DNA from 2 places in the Stappia indica genome. Region 2 is predicted to be linked to the other one. Evidence: riboswitches for the same ligand, from Rfam matches in the RefSeq annotation. Region 2 holds a riboswitch; the other holds the start of a gene.
What was found. A riboswitch is a leader RNA that binds a small molecule or an ion and turns the genes downstream of it on or off. The one in region 2 is predicted to bind cobalamin.

Region 1 (5,110 bases), 260 kb from region 2:
ACGAAGGCCACCCGGTCGGGCTTCGGCACGAAGCGCATGGTCGCGGACTGGGTCAGCGGATCGTGCGGCGCCTGCTCCTTGAACGAGACGGCGCGGGTGAGAATGCGCCCGTCCACCTCCGGCATCACCACATGCATGGCGAGATCGCGGATCGACAGGCCCTGGTCGGCGTCGCGCCAGCCCTCTTCCGAGGACGAGGAGAACACCACCTGCAGCACCGGCACGCCCGGCGCATCGAGCGGCGTTCCGCTGTGCGCCTCGCCGGCCTTCGAGACGGCGAAGGCGGTGGCGTTGAGCACCACGGCGGGCGGCGCCTCGGCGAAGAGCGCGGCCAGCACGGAGGCGGATTCGGCCTCCTTCAGCGAGGAGACGAAGATCGGCAGCGGGTTGATGCCCTCGCCCGCCAGAGCTTCGCACAGGGCCTCGACCGGCGCGGTCGCCGCGCTCTGCATCAAGGCCTTGTAGAAGACGATGGCGGCAACGGGGGCGGCAGGATCGGCCCAGGTCGCCCGCAGGTCGGCCAGCGTCGGGCGTGAGCGGCCGGGCAGCAGCAGGCCGGCGCGCGGCAGCGGGCGCGGCGGATCGGGCTCCTCCGCCCCGTCCAGCAGATGCGCGGCGTAGCGCAGGAAGTTGCCGAGATTCTCCGCCCCGCCCTCGGCGAGATAGCGCCACAGGTGCCTCACCTCGTCGACCGGCAGCGTGGAGCGGGCGGCGAGGTCCGCGTCCCAGCGGTCGTCGCCCGGCATCACCGCCAGATGCAGGCCGTGGCCGCGCGCCGTCTCGGTCAGCCGCTCGACGCCATAGGGCCAGTATTCCGCCCCGCCGAGCAGGCGCAGCACGACGAGGCGCGAGCCCGCCACCGTCTGCTCGGCATACATGTCGACCGAATAGGGGTGCGACAGGGCCATCAGGTTGGCAAGACGCAGGCTCGGCTGCCCCGCCCCGCCGCCCGCTGCCACAGCGGCGAGGGAGGCGAGTTCCGTATCGGCGGCCGACAGCACCACGACATCGGCCGGCGACTGGCCGAGATCGACCGCCTCGTCGCCCTGGTCGATGCGTCCGCTGCGCCCTGCGAGAATATGCATGCCGTCTCCTGCCCTGTCGCCGTGCCTAGCCTGCCGCCCGGATCAGGCCGCGAGCGCGCTGGCGAGCAGGCCCTCGACGCGGGCAAGGTCGAAGCCGGCAAGGCCGATCACAACGACCCGGCCGGGACCGCGTGCATCGCGTGCAAACCACGCCTCGACGCGCGGGCCGACCGCCTGCACCATCGCCGGGGCCGCCTTGCCCTCGATGCCGACCGCGCCCTTGATGCGCAGCACGCCGGGCACCGCCATGGCGGCGGCAACGCGCGCCTCCAGGTCCTTCAGCGAGGCCAGCGGGGCGAGCTCGACCACATGGCTGACGAAGTCGTCATGGTCGTGATGATGATGGTGATGATCGTGGTCATGATCGTCGTCGTCGTGATCATGGTCGTGGTCGTGGTCGTCGTGGTGATGATGCTCGTGATGGCTCTCGCGCCCGTGCATGTCCTCTTCCGAGGCGCTCATCCGGCCGAGCAGCACGTCGGCGGCGAGCATGCCCTTTTCCGCCGCAACGATCTCCACCGCCGCGCGAACCCGGCCGGCGACCTCGGCGCGCACGCGCTCCAGCGTCGCCGCGTCGACGAGATCGGCCTTGTTCAGCACGACGAGATCGGCGCAGACCAGCTGGTCCTCGAACAGTTCCTCCACCGGGCTGTCGTGGTCCAGCGCCTCGTCGGCGGCGCGCTGCGCGGCCAGCGCCACCTCGTCGCCCGTCACCCGCCCTTCGGCGACGGCCGCCACATCCACCACCGTCACCACCGCGTCCACCGTCACCCGGTTCCGGACGCTCGGCCAGGAAAAGGCGCGCACCAGCGGCTGCGGCAGGGCAAGGCCCGAGGTCTCGATGACGATGTGGTCCGGCGCCTCGTCACGGGCGATCAGCATTTCCATGGTGGGGAGGAAATCGTCGGCGACGGTGCAGCAGATGCAGCCGTTGGTCAGTTCCACCACCTCTTCCGCGGCGCAGTCCGGATCGGCGCAGCCGTCAACCAGAGAGCCGTCGAAGCCCATGTCGCCGAACTCGTTGACGATGAGGGCGATGCGCTTGCCCTTCGCCTCGCGCAGCAGGTTGGAGAGCAGGGTCGTCTTGCCGGCCCCCAGGAAGCCGGTGACGATGGTGGCCGGGATCTTGCCGGCAGTGCGGGGCGTGGAAGCGGTCATAGACGGATCTCCGGCTGGAGGTGGGATGGCTTGAGAACGAGCGGCAGGCCGGCGGCGACAAGCACCGCTACATCGGCGAGTTCCGCGATGCGGCGATTGAGGCGACCCTGCTCGTCGCGAAAGCGGCGGGCGAGCGCGTTGTCGGGCACGATGCCCGAGCCGACCTCGTTGGTGACGAGAACGACGGGGCCGGGCGCGGCACGCAGCGCCCCGGCGAGCCGGGCCGTTTCCGCTTCCGGATCGGCCTCGGCGAATATGAGGTTGCTGAGCCACAGCGTCAGGCAATCGACGAGGATGGCGCGCCCCTCCGTGCTTTCGGCGGCGATGACGCCGGTCAGATCGCGCGGCTCCTCGATGGTGCGCCAGCCCTCGCCCCGCTGGTCGCGGTGGCGGTCGATGCGCTGGTGCATCTCGTCGTCGAAGGGCGTGCAGGTGGCGACATAGACGCGCTCGCGCTGCGACGCGTTCACCAGCCCTTCGGCATAAAGGCTCTTGCCCGAGCGTGCGCCGCCCGTCACCAGCACGGTGCGGGCCGTGACCTGTACAGAACCGGATGCGGGAGCATCGCTCACGCGCAGGTCTCCCCGCGGCTGGATATGCCGGGAGAGCTGAAGCGGCGGGCGCCCTTCAACGGGAACATTCTGGCCTCCTGCCGTCCACCCGACGGCGCGTGACGTTTCGGGCCGGGCCCTTGAGAAAGGGTCCGGATGATCCGGCTCGTCTCCTGGCTCGCGGGTCAATGCCTCGCCCTGCCCTTCCCGGACCGAAAGGCCCAGTGGTTCACGCAGGAAGGCTCGCCGCTCACAGTTGCGGGGGCAGCTGCGGATTCGGGAGCCCGATTTGGGTCCTCCCCCACCGCATTCCGACTTTCCCCTTTCATCGGACTTCGTCCGTCAGAAAGGACCGGAGGATGACGACTCATAGCCTGCCGAAGGGGCCCGCGTCCAGCAGCGAGGCGGAAAGGCCTTGCATGCCTTCCGCTGCGGAGCATTTGCCGACGCAGGCGAAAAAGCCCCGATACCCGCGGCGCGCTCCGACTGTGGAAAAGTTTTGCGACAAAGGGCTTGGCAAGCGGCGGCGCAGTTTGCTATACGCCTGCCACCGACGCGGTGCAGCTGCCCCGCGTGACTTGTGATCCCCGGTAGCTCAGTGGTAGAGCAAGCGGCTGTTAACCGCTTGGTCGCTGGTTCGAATCCGGCCCGGGGAGCCACTCCTTCTCCAATTCTTCCAAATATCCGATCTGCTGCCACCGCACGACGCATCGCGCCGCGCGGTGATTTGCGTTGCCCTCACCCCTCCCGGTTCAGCTGCCAGATCGAGAAGTTCAGCGCGGCGGCGAAGGTGACCCAGGCGAGATAGGGCACGAGCAGCAGCGCTGCGAGCATGTGCAACGGCCAGAACAGTAGAATCGTCGCGACAATCGACAGCCACACCAGCACGATGTCGATCATGCCGAGGTCCGGGCGGTGCAGGCCGAAGAACAGCGGCGTCCAGATGCCGTTGAGCACCAGCTGGATGCCGTAGACGGTGAACGGCAGGGCGGCACCTGCAAAGCCCGCCTCGCGCCAGACCAGCCAGCCGGACACCGCGATCATCACGTAGAGCACCGTCCAGACCGGCGCGAACAGCTTGTTGGGCGGTCGCCAGGACGGCTTCTTCAGCTGCTCGTACCACTCGCCGGGGCGGAACAGCGCCCCGGTCAGGGCGGCGAGAAAACAGGCTGCCAGAAACCCGAAAAGAGCCGGCAGGGTGGACGCATCCATGAGCTTTGCCTCGACATTTCGCGAAAAATCACATTCGGGGACCGAGCCCCTCCTCCGAGGCCAACGCGCCGCGGCCTGGCCAAGTTCCCTCATTCGGGGCGCGAGACCCTTCGCGAGTCTGACAGGTTCGGCCGGACGCGCAAGACAGCGCCCGCCCTCACGTCTCCTCGGCGAGCGTATGGGCGACCAGCGCATTGGCGTGGCCGTGCCCGAGCCCGTGCGTCGCCTTCAGCCAGGCCACCAGTTCCATGTGTTTCAGGCCGGATTGCGAACGGATCAGATCTTTCCATTCGGCGATGGGACGGCCGTATTTTTTCTCGATGGAGGGAAAGTAGGAGGCCGGCCCCTTCACCGGCGGCTTGCTGTCGGTCGACGACATGGCTGATTTCCTTTGTCTAAAGATCCTGCTGGCGGATCGTGTCGGACGGATGGATGCAGACCAGCTCCAGCTGGCCGGTTCCGACATTGAGATAGCGGTGCGGCACATCGGCCGGCGCAACGACGATGTCCCCGGCAGAGGCGCACAGCCGCTCGCCGCCGACCAGGAACTCCGCCTCGCCTTTCCGCACCACCCAGGTTTCGCGATAGGGATGGACATGCAGCTGCGACCCGGTGCCCGGCGCGCTGTCGGTGACGAACATGGAAACCGGCGAGCCGTAATCCTTCCCCTCGAAACGCACCGTCGGGCTTTCGCCCGGAGCCGGCGACCGATGGCGGCGCACCGAGATATCGGGCCGTCCGGCCACATCGACATTGGCGTGAGCACCGACTGTCATGACAATCTCTCCTCCATTTATCTTGACGTGAAGATACTTCCGGAGATTTGTCTTTGCGTCAAGATAAATATCTTGATATCGAGAGACTGAGCCGTGCGGCCGCCTTCGAGCGGCGGCAGTGACGCAGAGCGGGAGATGCCATGGCGGATCATGTGGACAGGCTGAGGGCGCAGTGGGCGCGGGAGCTGCCGGATCTCGACACCGAGCCGATGGCCATCCTCGGCCGCGCGCGGCGGCTGACGCTGCTGGCCGGCGGCAGCATCGAGAAGACCTTCGCGGGCTTCGGCCTCGACCGCGGCGAGTTCGACGTCATCTCGACTTTGCGCCG
Region 2 (5,110 bases):
CTGAGGCTTTCCCCTCCCCCAAGGGGATGGGAGGCCGTGCCCTTCTCTCAGGATGTCATCCCGGTCAAGCAAAGCGCAGAACCGGGAACCATTGGCACCCGCAGCAAGCGTGAGGCGGAGGGCGTTGGCGGTCTCCCCGGCTGTCATACCTGCGAAGGCAGGTATCCAGTATCCGCCGGGATGGGCAGGTTTGCGCAAGCAGTTCCCCAGCCTCGGCGAGGGGCGCTCGCGGCGACGTCACGGCTCGGGCCGCACGACCTGGGGTTACTGGATCCCGGTCTTCGGCTGCGCCGAAACCGGGACGACAGGCGGAGCGTGGGCGCGCGTCGGCGTGTCCTCGCAACCGCTCTGGGAACGAATGGGCCCCGGATCTCGCGATGCTCGTCCGGGGTGACGGCAGAGAGGATGCGAGGCCGTGCCCTTCTCTCAGGTTGTCATTCCGGCGCGCGCTCCGCGTGCCCAAGGGTACGGCCGTGGGAATAGAAGATCGTGGCGGTTCCGGCCGCCATTCTTTCGGTCAAGCAATGTTATGTAATAACATAATAAGCCAATCCGGCGCTGGCAGCCTCCGCCTGCCCGCCGTCAACCAGGAGTTTTCGCGATGGACAATCGCCTCCCCGTCACCGTCCTGTCCGGCTTTCTGGGCGCCGGCAAGACGACCCTGCTCAACCACATCCTCAACAATCGCGAGGGGCTGCGGGTCGCCGTCATCGTCAACGACATGAGCGAGGTGAACATCGATGCCAGCCTGGTGCGCGAGGGCGGCGGCAACGTCTCGCGAACCCAGGAGCGGCTGGTGGAGATGACCAATGGCTGCATCTGCTGCACGCTGCGCGAGGACCTGTTGCGCGAGGTGCAGGCGCTGGCGACAGAAGGCCGCTTCGACCACCTGGTGATCGAATCCACCGGCATTTCCGAGCCGCTGCCGGTCGCCTCGACCTTCGAGTTCCGTGACGAGGAGGGCGAGAGCCTGAGCGACGTGGCGCGGCTCGACTCGATGGTGACGGTGGTGGATGCGGCAAGCCTCCTGAAGGACTACGGCTCCACCGACTTCCTCACAGAGCGGGGAGAATCGCTCGGCGAGGAGGACGAGCGCACGCTGGTCGACCTGCTCGTCGACCAGATCGAGTTCGCCGACACGATCATCCTCAACAAGGTGAGCGATGCCCGCCCGCAGGACCTTGCAGCCGCGCGCCAGATCGTGCGCGGTCTGAACCCGGACGCGGTGGTGATGGAAACCGACCGCTCGGCGGTCCCCTTGCGCGACGTGCTGGGCACCGGCCGTTTCGACTTCGAAAAGGCGCATGAACATCCGCTGTGGTTCAAGGAGCTGAACGGCTTTGCCGACCATGTGCCGGAAACGGAGGAATACGGCATCCGCTCCTTCGTCTACCGGGCGCGCCGGCCCTTCGCCCCGCGCGCGCTGAGCCGCTTCGTGCACAAGAGCTGGCCGGGGGTGATCCGCGCCAAGGGCTTCTTCTGGCTGGCGACGCGGCCGCAGTTCGTCGGCGAGATCAGCCAGGCCGGCGCCTTCGTCACCACCGAAAAGCGCGGATTGTGGTGGTCGGCGGTGCCGCGCCAGCACTGGCCCGAGTCGCCCGACTGGCGGCGGGCGATGGAGCCCTACATGCATCCCGTGTGGGGCGACCGGCGGCAGGAGATCGTCTTCATCGGCACCGCCGGCATGGATGAAGCGGCGATCCGGGCCGAGCTCGACGCGGCACTGGTCGCCGACACCGGCTTCCATCCGGAGCGCTGGACCGGGCTCGACGACCCCTTCCCCGCCTGGGGCAGCGCGGCGGCCTAGGTCGTGAACTCATAATTCTGACGAGAAACGGTATGCCCGAACCCGATCGGATACAAGAAGCAAGACCGCAGGAAACCATCAGGTTTTCAAGGGTTTGCGACGCTGTTGCCGGCGGGTTCCGGCATACCCGAAGGGCGTCGGTCGAGCTGCGATCTGCGGCGTCGGACCGCTCGGCCGGGGGACCTGCCCCGGCCCTCGCGATCCTCCTGGCATATCTTTGCCCGACCGGACGCCGTTTCCGGCACAATTATGAGTCCACGACCTGAACCAGCGACGATGGCTTTGGGTGATTGGCCTTGAAGCGGTCCCCGTCATCTGCCAGTTTGGCGGCGATGGTTGCCGACGGCCGAACCGCCAGAGGCATGAAAAGGGAACACGGTGAGGCGTACCCATCAGGGGCCGAGACCGTGGCTGCCCCCGCAACTGTAAGCGGCCGGGGCCGACGTCCTTTACCGGACGAATGGCCCAGGCCCAGCCGCACGATGCCACTGCCCGAAGCCGGGCGGGAAGGCGCGGCCGGGCCGGACCCGCGAGCCAGGAGACCTGCCATCTCCCGCAACGACGACCGGACGGGGTGTTCCGGGAAGGTAGCCATGACACGCAACGATTCCATCTTCCGCCCATCCAGGGTCTTTGTCCGCAGCCTGCCGAACCTTGCGGCCGAACGCGCGGGGCAGCGCCATGGCGCATGATCTCGCGCTCGGCGAACGCCGCATGGAGGCAGCGCCTGAAATGCGCCGGCACTGCATCACCGTATGCACCACCTGCCGGGACCCGGAAACGCGCGCGCGCCCGGGTGCGGACCTCATCGAGACCCTGAACGCGGCGCTTGCCGAAAACGGTCTGGCGCATGTGAGCGTTGAGGGCGCGGCCTGCATGGCCGGCTGCTCGCGCCCCTGCACGGTCGCCTATCAGGCCGAGTGCAAGGCGAGCTATCTCTTTGGCGACATCGAGCCGGCGCGCGACGTGGAGACGCTTGTCGCCTTCGCCCGGCAATATGCCGAGCTCGAGGACGGCTGGTGCTCCTCGCTGCAGCGCCCGGACGGGCTGAAGGGCAAGACGCTGGCGCGCATGCCCGCCCTGCCCGCTTTCGCCCCCGGAGTGCCGGGGCGGAGGGACAGCGCATGAGCCATCACAGCGGAACCCCGGTGGTGCTGGAGCTGCAAAAGGTCGGCTACCGGCCGCGCGGCGCGGATGCGCTCCTCTCCGACCTGACGCTGCATGTGCATGACGGCGAGATCCTCGTCGTCGCCGGGCCCAATGGTGCCGGCAAGTCGACGCTGATCCGGCTGATCGCCGGGCTGAGCGAACCGACCGGCGGCGAGATGCGGCTCGGCGGCAAGCCGTATCGCGACGTGCCTATCACCGAGCGCGCCCGCATCATCGCCTATGTCGGCCAGAGCGAGGAAAGCTGCGACCGGCTGACCGTCTCGCAATATGTCTCGCTCGGCCAGCTGCCGCATCACCGCACCGGCGGGCGCGAGGCGAGCACCAGGGCGACCGACGAGGCGCTGGCGCTGGCCGACCTGACGCGGTTTGCCGGCCGGCGCATGGGCGAGATCTCCGGCGGCGAACGCCAGCGGGCGAAGATCGCCCGCGCCGTCTGCCAGCGCCCGCGCATCCTGGTGCTGGACGAGCCGACCAACCATCTCGATCCGCTGGCGCGCGGCGAGCTGCTCAGCCTCGTCTCCGGCCTCGGCATCACCGTGGTGGCGGCCCTGCACGACCTCACCCTGATCGAAGCCTTCGCCAGCCATGTGGCGCTGATCCAGGACGGACGGCTGGTCGCCCACGGCCACCCGGTCGAGGTGCTGTCGAGCGAGCGGGTGCGCGCGGTCTTCAGCGTCGACATGCACCGGATGCAGCATCCGGTCGAGGCCCGCCAGATCAGCGTGCTGGACATCCCGATCGAAGGGCGGTTCGGCGCCGCAACCCTGCCGGGAGAGGCACCCCGACCAGCCGCACCCGGTGCTCCGCATCTGCGTGCGGTGGCAACGCGCGGCTGAGCCGCGCCCTCACCTTTTTCCAGAGTTTTCACGGTTTTTCATCCTCACCAGGAGTCTGTCCCCCATGACCCGTTCCGGCCTCAAGCGCCTGTCCCTGTTCGCCGCCGCGATGGCCTTCGCCGCGCCGGCCCTCGCCTTTCCCGTCACCGTCGACAATTGCGGGACGCCGCTGACCTTCGAGGCGGCGCCCGAACGCATCGTGGTGCAGGACATCAACATGAGCGAGATGGCCTTCGCGCTCGGCCTGCAGGACCGCATGGTCGGCGTCAGCGGCATCAGCGGCTGGTACAAGACCAGCGAGGCGTTCGACCGCAAGCGCGGCGACATCCCCGAGATCGCGCCGAAATATCCGACGCTGGAAAATCTCGTTGCCGCCGATCCGGATCTGTTCTTCGCCGGCTGGTATTACGGCATGAAGCCGGGCGGCGACGTTACCCCCGACACGCTGGCGCCGCACGGCATCAAGACGCTGATCCTCACCGAAAGCTGCGTCCATCTGGACAAGGCGCGGCCCAAAGCCTCGCTCGACCTGCTCTATGGCGACATGCTGCGGCTCGGCACGATCTTCGGCAAGGAGACCGAGGCGCAGGCGCTGGTGGACGGCTGGAAAGCGCGGATGGCGGAGCTCGCCGCGCGCATCGGCGAGAACCGCGAGATGAAGGTGTTCCTCTACGATTCCGGCGAGGACAAGCCCTTCACCGCCGGGCGCTTCGCCATGCCGACGGCAATGATCGAGGCGGCCGGCGGGCGCAACGTCACCGCCGAAATGGAGACCAGCTGGGGCACCACCTCGTGGGAGGCGGTGGCGGCGGCCGACCCGCAGTTCATCATCCTGCTCGACTACCAGGACGGCGGCGGGGCGGACAAGCTGCGCGCCTTCCTGGAAGCCCATCCGGTGATGAGCCAGACCGAAGCTGTGAAGAACGCCCGCTATCTGCCTCTGCGCTATGAGGAACTGACGCCGGGACCGGCGAACATCGAGGGCATCGAGCGGCTCGCCCGAGCGATGCATCCGGAGGCGTTCTGAGCCATGCGGCTGGCGCTGGTCCTGACGGTAAGCCTGCTCGCGGTCATCGCGCTGCTGGTGGCCGCCGTTGCCATCGGCTCGACGCCGCTGCCGGTGCGCGCGGTGATCGACGCGCTGGCCGGCGGCGACGGGCCGACGGCGCGCATCGTCATGGACCTGCGCCTGCCGCGGGCGCTGCTGGCGCTGCTGGTTGGGGCCGGGCTCGGCACGGTCGGCTGCCTGCTGCAGACGACGACGCGCAACGACCTGGCCGATCCGTTCCTGTTCGGC

Region 1: linked by a shared signal. The riboswitch ahead of cobU (bifunctional adenosylcobinamide kinase/adenosylcobinamide-phosphate guanylyltransferase) and the one ahead of GH266_RS23100 (DUF1636 family protein) in region 2 are both predicted to bind cobalamin.

What each region holds. Positions count from the first base shown of each region.
Region 1 is NZ_CP046908.1:4,828,531-4,833,640, reverse strand. It holds gene cobN (cobaltochelatase subunit CobN) at 1-1,085, opposite strand, end outside; gene cobW (cobalamin biosynthesis protein CobW) at 1,128-2,243, opposite strand; gene cobU (bifunctional adenosylcobinamide kinase/adenosylcobinamide-phosphate guanylyltransferase) at 2,240-2,815, opposite strand; cobalamin riboswitch at 2,941-3,166, opposite strand; tRNA gene GH266_RS22170 (tRNA-Asn) at 3,379-3,453, shown strand; gene GH266_RS22165 (TspO/MBR family protein) at 3,533-4,006, opposite strand; gene GH266_RS22160 (DUF4287 domain-containing protein) at 4,164-4,385, opposite strand; gene GH266_RS22155 (cupin domain-containing protein) at 4,402-4,782, opposite strand; gene GH266_RS22150 (MarR family winged helix-turn-helix transcriptional regulator) at 4,923-5,110, shown strand, end outside.
Region 2 is NZ_CP046908.1:5,085,642-5,090,751, reverse strand. It holds gene znuA (zinc ABC transporter substrate-binding protein ZnuA) at 1-4, shown strand, start outside; gene GH266_RS23105 (GTP-binding protein) at 602-1,807, shown strand; cobalamin riboswitch at 2,124-2,372, shown strand; gene GH266_RS23100 (DUF1636 family protein) at 2,489-2,935, shown strand; gene GH266_RS23095 (ABC transporter ATP-binding protein) at 2,932-3,813, shown strand; gene GH266_RS23090 (ABC transporter substrate-binding protein) at 3,878-4,840, shown strand; gene GH266_RS23085 (FecCD family ABC transporter permease) at 4,844-5,110, shown strand, end outside.